DNA from 3 places in the Limosilactobacillus vaginalis genome. Region 1 is predicted to be linked to each of the others. Evidence: predicted binding sites of a transcription regulator. Region 1 holds the regulator's gene; each other region holds the start of a gene.
The links. Region 1 encodes LexA, which represses DNA repair genes until DNA is damaged. Its sites were predicted from a motif close to CNAACANNTGTTNG; they were not measured.

Region 1 (3,277 bases):
CCTGACGGCAATTATATCATTGTTGCTCCCCATCGGACATGGATGGATCCGGTTTTAATTGCTCTTGCGATCTACCCCAAAAAATTTAGCTTTATGGCAAAGAAAGAGTTATTTAAGAACCCAATTGCTGCTTACTTTTTAAAAAAGTTAAATGCCTTCCCGGTTGACCGCAAGCATCCTGGCCCTTCAGCAATAAAAAAGCCAGTGCAAATCTTACGAAAAACTGATCTATCAACAATTATTTTTCCATCAGGCTCTCGTTATTCCAGTAAATTAAAGGGCGGTGCAACATTAATTGCCAAATTAGCAAACGTTCCGCTAGTTCCTGCAGTGTATCAAGGGCCTCTCAAATTTAGCGAATTATTCAAACGGCATCCCCGTCACATTGCCTTTGGAAAGCCAATTTATATTGACCGGAAGAACAAACTCGACGAAGAAAGTCAAGCTAAATTAGAGAGTGAAATGCAGCAATCATTTGATGAGTTAGATCACCAAATCAATCCTAATTATAAATACATCATGCCGCCTAAACCAAAAGACGATGATTTCTAAAGAAAAAGAAACCGGAAATTAAATTTCCGGTTTCTTTTTTATTTAAGATTACTTATTTGCTTTTTTGGCTTGTGCCTTCATGGTTTGCATCATTTGATGTAACTTTCGACTAGATGGCTTTTGGCCCATTTGCAACATCATCGTCCGCAACATTTCTTCACTAATAGGTGGATTATTGCGGAGATAGTTTTCCATGTAACGACGAGCACCAAAGAAACCGCCAACTAAACCGATTAGTAAGGCGAGGATTACCAATGAAATTGTTAATGCCACAACTACTTTCCTCCTTTTTTAGTTACTGTTCAATAGTACACGAAAGTAGTCGAATTGAAAAGGGCTAAACAAGGTTAATCATCACGTAATCCCTTTTTCCGTTGAATTTCACGAACCTTCTCTGGAGTAACCTCTTTACCATTATCATCAAAGATTCGCATCATTTCGATATTACTCCGCATTGCTTCACGGAAGTTCTTAAGGTACTCTTTCCGTAGCTTTGCTCGTTCCTTAGTTTCGGCCTCTGTTAGTCCTTCTTCCTTATTTTTATGAGCGAGTTCGTTAATTCGCTTTAATAATTTTTCTTGGTCTGTAGATTCAGCCATAATTATCTCCTCACCTTTCAGATATCCTTAATTTAACTATTTATCTTGATCTTAGCTAACTTAATAACTATTTTCAAGATATGTACTAACTTCTCCGCGAACGTACGTTTGAAAGTTGACGATTACTATGATATTCTAGACTTAATAATAATCTAGCCAAATGAGGTGTCAAAATGGCAAAAGCAGCAAGTCAAAAACAAATTGCCGTATTAAGTTGCATTTATAAACACGTTAAGGATCACGGGTACCCACCAACAGTCCGTGAAATCTGCGGAATCGTTGGGCTTTCCTCAACCTCCACTGTTCATTCTCACCTAAACAATCTAATCAAGGAAGGCTACTTACAAAAGGATCCCTCCAAGCCACGGGCACTTGAGATTACTAAACAGGGATTAGATCTCCTGGGAATTGAACCAGAGCAAAAAGAGATCCCAATGATCGGTGTTGTTACCGCAGGGCAGCCTATTTTAGCGGTAGAAGACACTACAGATTATTTTCCTTTACCACCTTCAATTAAAGATGCCTCTGGATTATTCATGTTAAAAATTCACGGCACCAGTATGATCAAAGCCGGAATTCTTGATGGTGATGACGTAATCGTTCGTAAGCAATCAACCGCTAAAGATGGCGAGATTGTAATTGCAATGACAAGTGATAATGAAGCTACTTGCAAACGGTTCTATAAAGAACCAGAAAACCACCGCTTCCGGCTTCAACCTGAGAACGATGCGATGGCGCCCATTTATCTGGATAACGTTACTATCCTTGGTAAGGTTATTGGTCTATACCGTGACCACATTTTCTAAACTTCCCTTTAATTAGCAATGTTTCTTTATTGAGGGTAGGAATGAACTAATAATTTTGTTCATTCCTGCCTTTTTTGTGATCGACAATCCACACCAAAAAGATCACAATCAAAATATCAGGCAACGTATTTCCTACGGGAAGATCTACTAACATCAAGCAGCGGTATACTATAAAACCAACTAGCCATAAGGCAAAATGATTCCAACTAATCCAACGATCCTTATTGTTAAGGCGAAGAACAAATCGATCCATAATCTGAATCGCAATCATTGGAGTAAAGACTGAGCTAATAATGTAAAGAAAGTTACTAAAATTATCCATCGGCAAAACGATTGCGCCAAGGCTACCAATACTAGTTACAATAATCGCTGTTAAACGTGAAGACCACTTAACCTTTAATGTTTGTGCAGAGACTCCTGCAGAATAGGCATCCATAAACGTTGTAGTGACTGTTGACAGGAGGACAATAATCAGGCCACTAATCCCAACGCCAGCACTAACCATTATTTTAGCAATATCTGTCTGCCCGGTTAATAAGGTTGCGCCAAGGCCGACAATTGCCATCCAACAGCTAATGACACCATAAGTGATTGCACTAACTCCACTCGCTTGGATCGGGTTTTGGGCAGCCGAAGTATAATCAGAAATTAAGGGAAGCCAGGATAGGGGCATCGAAACGGCTAATTCTAATCCTTGTCCAAATGATAATGCCCCTAAATGATTATTTACATGTGGTTCAGCAAAGATTAAATAGCACAACCAAACCGTTAAAAGTAATAAAGCAGTTAAGGCAACGGTGTTCAGCCATTTTAAGCGACGAATCCCGATAATTAACCACACTATGATTAGGAAGCCAATCAATCCGCACCATAGTGGTCGGCCCAATTTCCAAAGACCATTAGCCGCTAGCGAACCATCATAAATCATGATTCCCGTCCAGCCAATCAATTGTAAAACATTTAGACTAGCAAAAAAGATTCCACCAAATTGGCCAAAACTGATTTTTACCGATTCCATCGCACTAATCCGCAACTGGCCACCGATTATTCCAGCAAGAAACAGCAACCCACAGCCAATCAAATGACCTAAGATAATGGCCACTATTCCCTTGGCCATCCCCAATGGTGCTAAGTAAGTTCCTGTCAGGATCTCCGCAATTGATATTCCCGCGCCGCACCAAATCATTCCGTTTTCTACTAGTGATGTCTTATGTTGCATCAGTTCCACCATCCTTTTATTGATTAGCGAAACTTGATCTTGATAAAGAAAAATCGACCAGGCACCTACCTGATCGATTTTAAAATTCTTAACCGAATTCC
Region 2 (3,277 bases), 370 kb from region 1:
CCAATTAGAAGTGAAAGTTGCCAGTTAACGTGTGGTAAGAGCAAGGGAGTAAAGATCATCGGTAATCCGAGCAAGTTAAGAAGCAGGATCCCGGTAATAGGTAAAAGGTGCTCTTTTGGTTTCTTATTCCTTTCCCGTAAGAACCATGCAGTCATTAGTAAGCAAGTAAGGAGAAGGAATGGCTGGTATGGGTTAATCCCTAATAAATAGTGAGTGTTGGGCGTGAGATCACTATGCGGACTATAATCAACATGGTTCATATTGAGCCAGGTAATTAGTGATGAAAACAGTAAACTGATAATTGTTAATCCAGCATAGCGCCTGTTTGACCAGTTTTTCAGCCAGCGTTGATCGCTTGCTAGCCAGTCACCAAGGGCAAATAGATAGCTGAACCAGATCAAGCTTGTTCCACGGTGAAAGCCAAATGCGTCATAACCGCTGATAAGGTTGATAAGAAAGAAAATAAATGAAAAGCTAATCAACCAGTGACGGCGCGTTATTGTTGACCAACGATGACACAGCTTTTGTAATGGGTGAGCAAAGAGATATAGCCCGCTGCAGACGAGCCAAGTGATAAATACCTGTTGAACAACATAGAGCTCGGGAGACGGCTGGGCGGTTGTGGTTACCGGTTGGGTAGTAAACTTTGCCCAGGTGAAAGTAATAATTCCGATAATCCACAGGGTAAGGACAACTATCTGGCGATTAAATTGCCGTTGCTGTTGATTAGCACCAATAGCGATCGGTACCCATAGGACAACCGTGCTAACAAATGTTTTGAGAATCCACCAAAGAATAAAGGGCCAGGTAGCTTCTTGAAGGTGGGTAAGAAGCTGACTTGCGGTTCCTAAAAAGCAAATAATTGTTAAGACAACAAATAAAGTCCCCAATTGTTGCCCGCGCTTTTGCTTTAAACTACTAAACATCGATCTCCAACTTTCCTTTTATGAAATTTAAACATTACTATTATATGTACAAGCAAAGTCGTGATTCAATAGGGGAGAAAAATGATTAAGGTAAAGTTAATTTACGGATGTTGATTGTTTTATAGTAAGACAATTTAGAATTTCTATATTGATAGACGAATGCATGTTCTGATGATAAACTAAAAGAGATAATTATGGTAAGACGGAAGGTAACGAAGAACGAATTGTTGCCTTCCATTTTCGAGTGCTGAGGAGGATTAATCGTGATATATCGTCAACCTCATAAAAATTTTGAACTAGTTTCGGACTATAAACCGACTGGTGATCAGCCAGAGGCAATTAAGAAATTGACTACTGGAATTGAAAAGGGAGAAAAAGCACAGATCCTATTAGGGGCAACCGGAACGGGGAAAACTTTTACGATTTCAAATGTGATTGCGAAGGTTAATAAACCAACATTAATTCTATCCCATAACAAAACACTGGCTGGGCAATTGTACAGTGAAATGAAAAAGTTCTTCCCGCATAATGCGGTTGAATATTTTGTTTCCTATTATGATTATTATCAACCAGAAGCATATGTTCCTTCTAGCGATACATACATTGAAAAGGACGCATCAATTAACGATGAGATTGATGAATTGCGCCATTCAGCAACTAGTTCATTAATGGAACGAGACGATGTTATTGTTGTGGCATCCGTTTCCAGTATTTTTGGTCTTGGTGATCCAAGCGAATACCATAACCATGTCGTTTCACTACGGGTTGGTCAAGAAATTGAACGGGATCGGTTACTCCGCGAGCTGGTTAATATTCAGTTTGAACGGAACGATATTGACTTTCAACGGGGGCGGTTCAGAGTTCACGGGGATGTTGTTGAAGTCTTCCCCGCATCACGTGAAGATAAGGCGCTGCGGATTGAATTTTTTGGTGATGAAATTGATCGGATTCGTGAAGTTGATGCCCTTACTGGCGAAGTAATTGGTGATCGGGAGCACATTTCAATCTTCCCGGCAACTCACTTCTTAACGAGTGAAGAGATTATGGATCGGGCCCTTCCACAGATCGAAAATGACATGAAAAAACAGGTCAAAAAGTTTACTGATGATGGAAAACTCCTTGAGGCAGAACGAATTCAGCAACGGACAACTTATGATATCGAAATGCTTCGTGAAATGGGGTATTGTAACGGAATTGAAAATTACTCACGGTATATGGATGGTCGAAAACCTGGAGAGCCGCCATATACCCTACTGGATTTTTTCCCCAAAGACTTCTTATTAGTAGTTGATGAATCACACCAAACAATGCCTCAAGTTCGGGGAATGTACAATGGTGATCGTGCACGGAAGCAGATGCTAATTGACTATGGCTTCCGCTTGCCAAGTGCGCTTGATAACCGACCATTAAAACTAGCAGAGTTTGAAAAGCACGTTAACCAAGTCGTTTATATGTCGGCTACTCCTGGTCCATATGAAATGGCCCAAACAGATCACGTTGTTCAGCAAATTATTCGACCAACTGGCTTACTAGACCCAACGATTGAAGTTCGACCGGTAATGGGACAGATTGATGATTTGGTTGGTGAAATTAATAAGCGGATTGAGAAGCATGAACGGGTCTTTGTCACAACACTGACTAAGAAAATGTCAGAGGATCTTACTGACTACCTTAAAGATCTTGGATTAAAGGTTAAATATCTTCATAGCGACATCAAGACACTAGAACGAACACAAATCATTCGTGACCTGCGTTTAGGCAAGTTCGATGTGCTTGTGGGAATTAACCTTCTTCGTGAAGGATTGGATGTTCCGGAAGTATCCTTAGTCGCAATTCTTGATGCGGATAAGGAAGGCTTTTTGCGGAATGAACGTTCATTAATTCAGACGATTGGTCGGGCAGCACGGAATGCAAATGGTTCCGTAATTATGTATGCTGATACGGTTACTGATTCAATGCAAAAGGCAATTGACGAAACGAAACGGCGACGGGAAATTCAGATAGCTTACAATAGAAAGCACGGGATCACTCCTAAGACCATCATTAAGCCAATTCAAGAAGCTATTTCCTCAACCACGAAGACTGAGGATAGCGGAAAAGAAGCCGACAGTACGGAATTTACTACTAAGGATTTTGCCAAGCTAAACCGTGATGATCAGACAAAGATGGTTGAAGAATTAACTGAACAAATGCGGACAGCAGCTAAGCGGTTAGACTTTGAACAAGCCGCAACGCTTCGTGATACGATAATGGAATTAAAGGCACAGATGACAGGAAAGAAAACTAAAAGAATGAAGCATAGTAAAAAATAAGGGGGAGTGAATTATTCGTGGCAAACGATAAGATTATTA
Region 3 (3,277 bases), 120 kb from region 1:
ATGGCTTGGTATTTTCGGTCACGCCCCTGCTTTGCAGAACCACCAGCAGAATCCCCTTCGACCAAGAATAATTCATTCTTTTTAGCATTCTTTGATTGTGCTGGGGTTAGTTTCCCAGAAAGGTTTCGTTCTTTTCGACTCTTACGTTTGCCACCACGAGCCTGGTTTCTTGCCTTTCGTGCTGCTTCACGAGCTTCACGGGCCTTAATTGACTTTCGAATCAGCATCTGGGCAAAATCGCCATTCTCCATTAGCGCATAACCGAGCTGCTCGCTAACAATGGAATCCACAATTTTTCGCGCTTCTGGAGTCCCTAGCTTATCCTTTGTCTGTCCTTCAAATTGCAAAATCCGTTCAGGAATCCGAACAGAAACAACAGCAGTCAGTCCCTCACGAACATCGCTTCCTTCAAGGTTCTTGTCCTTATCTTTCAACAATCCAACCTTATGGGCGTACTCATTAAAAGTCTTGGTCCAAGCACTCCTAAATCCAGCTTCATGCGTTCCGCCATCTGGTGTGCGAACATTATTAACAAAGGAAAGTAATGATTCAGAGTAACCATCATTATACTGGGCAGCAACCTCAACTTCAACGCCATCCTGGCTACCATCAAAGTATAAAACCTTTCCTAAAGTATCTTTACCTTCATTCAGATAGGCAACAAATTCTTGAATACCTTCCTTGTATTGAAAGATATCTTGTTTCTCGTGATCCTTCCGCTTATCAGTTAGAACAATTTTAATCCCCTTTAACAAAAAGGCAGACTCCCGCAACCTATTTGCTAAGGTATTGTAATCATAGACAGTTGTCGTAAAAATACTCGGATCAGGCTTAAAAGATACCGTTGTCCCATTTCCGGCATTTGTATGACCGAGTTTTTTTAAGGTACCAATCGGCTGGCCACCATCCTTAAATTTTTCTTGGTAGCGTTCATGATCACGAACAATTGTTAGAGTTAGGTTGGTCGATAAGGCGTTAACTACTGAAGCACCAACCCCATGAAGTCCACCAGAAGTCTTATAACCGTCCGATTGACCAAACTTACCACCAGCATGAAGAACCGTCATAATTACTTCAGGTGTCGGTTTCCCGGAAGCGTGCATTCCTACAGGCATTCCCCGACCATGATCCTGAACCGTAATTGAATTGTCTTCTTCAATCGTAACGTTAATTTCGTCACCGTAACCAGATAATGCTTCATCCACTGCATTATCAACAATTTCGTATACGAGGTGGTGCAATCCTCGTGAATCTGTAGATCCAATATACATCCCTGGTCGTTTCCGAACGGCCTCAAGTCCTTTTAAAACTTGAATTGACGATGCATCATACGTTTCTTTTTTTGTGGCCACAAAATGACCTCCCTCTTCATTTTGAACATCCGTTCGATTTATATATTATACCTTAGTTCGAACGGGATTGTAATAGTAATACTACAATCTTTAACAATAACGATAATACTTCATTTAATCCTTATTTTGCAAACCACAATTTTAAAAATAGGTTCTCTAGTGGTTTCTAACATGATTTCGTGCTATCTTTAGTGGGTAGTTATTTTTAAGGAGTAAATTGAATGACAATTAAAATAATTGGGATGGTAATCGTTGCCTATCTTTTGGGAGCTATTCCATCAGGCTTGTGGATTGGTCAAACCTTTTACCACAAAGATATTCGAAAGCTTGGCAGTGGTAATATTGGAACCACGAATACTTTCCGTGAATTAGGACCTAAAGCTGGAGTGGTAGTTCTCTTAATGGATGTTCTAAAAGGAACGCTCGCAGCTAGTCAGCCATATCTTTTAGGCGTTTCTCATTCGGTAAATCCATTATTAATTGGGATTTTTGCCTCATTAGGACATACTTTTTCAGTTTTTGACCATTTTCATGGCGGTAAAGCAGTGGCAACTAGTGCAGGGATTTTACTGGCTTACAATCCGCCACTATTTGCCCTTGCCTGTGCAATCTTTATCACCACTTTGTTACTAACAAGTATGGCCAGCTGTGCCAGTATCGTTGGAATTACCTCAATATTTATCATTGCGCTTTGTGAGCACGATCTAATCCTTAGCTGCGTTGCTGGAATTTTAACTGCACTGGTTCTTTGGCGACATAAAAGTAATATTATTCGAATTATTACTGGCAATGAGTCACTGGTAAGTTTTGGCCTCGTTTATTATCTAAAACAAAAACACCATAAGTAAAAGAAGTTCGAGAACTCAAAACTTAAATTCTCGAACTTCTTTTTTTAGGCTATAACCTTAAAATGGTTGAATACTAAACTCATACTTAGCATTATCTTGTGGTGCTAAACGATGCATTCCCTGTTTATGCAATAGTTTACCATCTGCGTTAACATTATCGGCAATTCCCCACCATGGTTCTACACAAACTAAATTAGCTTTAGTTGGGTATGGTGACCAAACACCAACATGCTGGGTCCCAAGAGTATGAACATGAACACCGTGATTATTAATTGGATCAGTTAAGGTTGCGGTAAACCTTGTACCACCTGTTTCAAAAATTACTGCATCGTTGTCAAATAGTTCATGACTAATTGTCATTGGCTTTTGCATGTCAATCATGATTGGGTTCTGTGAATCATTATAAGGGCCATCTAATACAACACGTGAATACTTTTCAGCGGGAGAAACACTAAGTTGAACTTGTTCGAAGGAACCCTGAGCGCTCAGTGGCATATTAAAGCCAGGATGAGCACCAATTGCATAAACTAGTGAATGATTACTATCAGGATTAGTAACCGAGTAGCAAACCTTTAATTGATCATCAACTAATTTATAAATGACACGGAGGCTAAAGGCAAATGGAAAGACCTTTAACGTTTCTTCACTATCGGTTTGTTCAAGAGTAACCTGAGAAGAAGTCTGATCAATAACCTTAAATTCACGATCCCGGGCAAAACCATGCTGGGTTTGGTGGTATGTTTTTCCAGCAAATTCATATTGATCATCCTTTAACCGACCAACAAAAGGGAAAAGAATTGGTGCTTGACGTTTCCATGAAGCTGGATCTCCCTGCCACAGATATTCAATTTGGTTATCATTCCGCCGAATACTATGTAATTGGGCTCCTAGCTCAGCAATCTCAACAGTCAAATCATTGTTTTCTAGCTTAATCATAGTACCATTTCTCCTTAGTAAAAAAGCTCTCTAACCGCATAATAGCAAATTAGGGAGTTCTTTTAAATTAGTAAAATAGTAAAATTTAGTAAAAATCATGAAAACGGTTTTACTATACTATTTTTGCGGGGTTTCCTCGTA

Region 2: the regulator LexA is predicted to act here: its motif matches at 1,083-1,096, upstream of uvrB (excinuclease ABC subunit UvrB).
Region 3: the regulator LexA is predicted to act here: its motif matches at 1,375-1,388, upstream of parE (DNA topoisomerase IV subunit B).

The regions. Positions count from the first base shown of each region.
Region 1 is NZ_CP104399.1:781,522-784,798, reverse strand. Features, by position in the region: gene N4627_RS03845 (lysophospholipid acyltransferase family protein) at 1-552, shown strand, start outside; gene N4627_RS03840 (YneF family protein) at 601-825, opposite strand; gene N4627_RS03835 (DUF896 domain-containing protein) at 900-1,151, opposite strand; gene lexA (transcriptional repressor LexA) at 1,325-1,957, shown strand; gene cytX (putative hydroxymethylpyrimidine transporter CytX) at 2,004-3,176, opposite strand; TPP riboswitch at 3,257-3,277, opposite strand, start outside.
Region 2 is NZ_CP104399.1:411,237-414,513, forward strand. Features, by position in the region: gene N4627_RS01865 (alkaline phosphatase family protein) at 1-926, opposite strand, end outside; gene uvrB (excinuclease ABC subunit UvrB) at 1,190-3,238, shown strand; gene uvrA (excinuclease ABC subunit UvrA) at 3,256-3,277, shown strand, end outside.
Region 3 is NZ_CP104399.1:905,693-908,969, reverse strand. Features, by position in the region: gene parE (DNA topoisomerase IV subunit B) at 1-1,352, opposite strand, end outside; gene plsY (glycerol-3-phosphate 1-O-acyltransferase PlsY) at 1,574-2,200, shown strand; gene N4627_RS04420 (aldose 1-epimerase family protein) at 2,258-3,136, opposite strand; gene topA (type I DNA topoisomerase) at 3,254-3,277, opposite strand, start outside.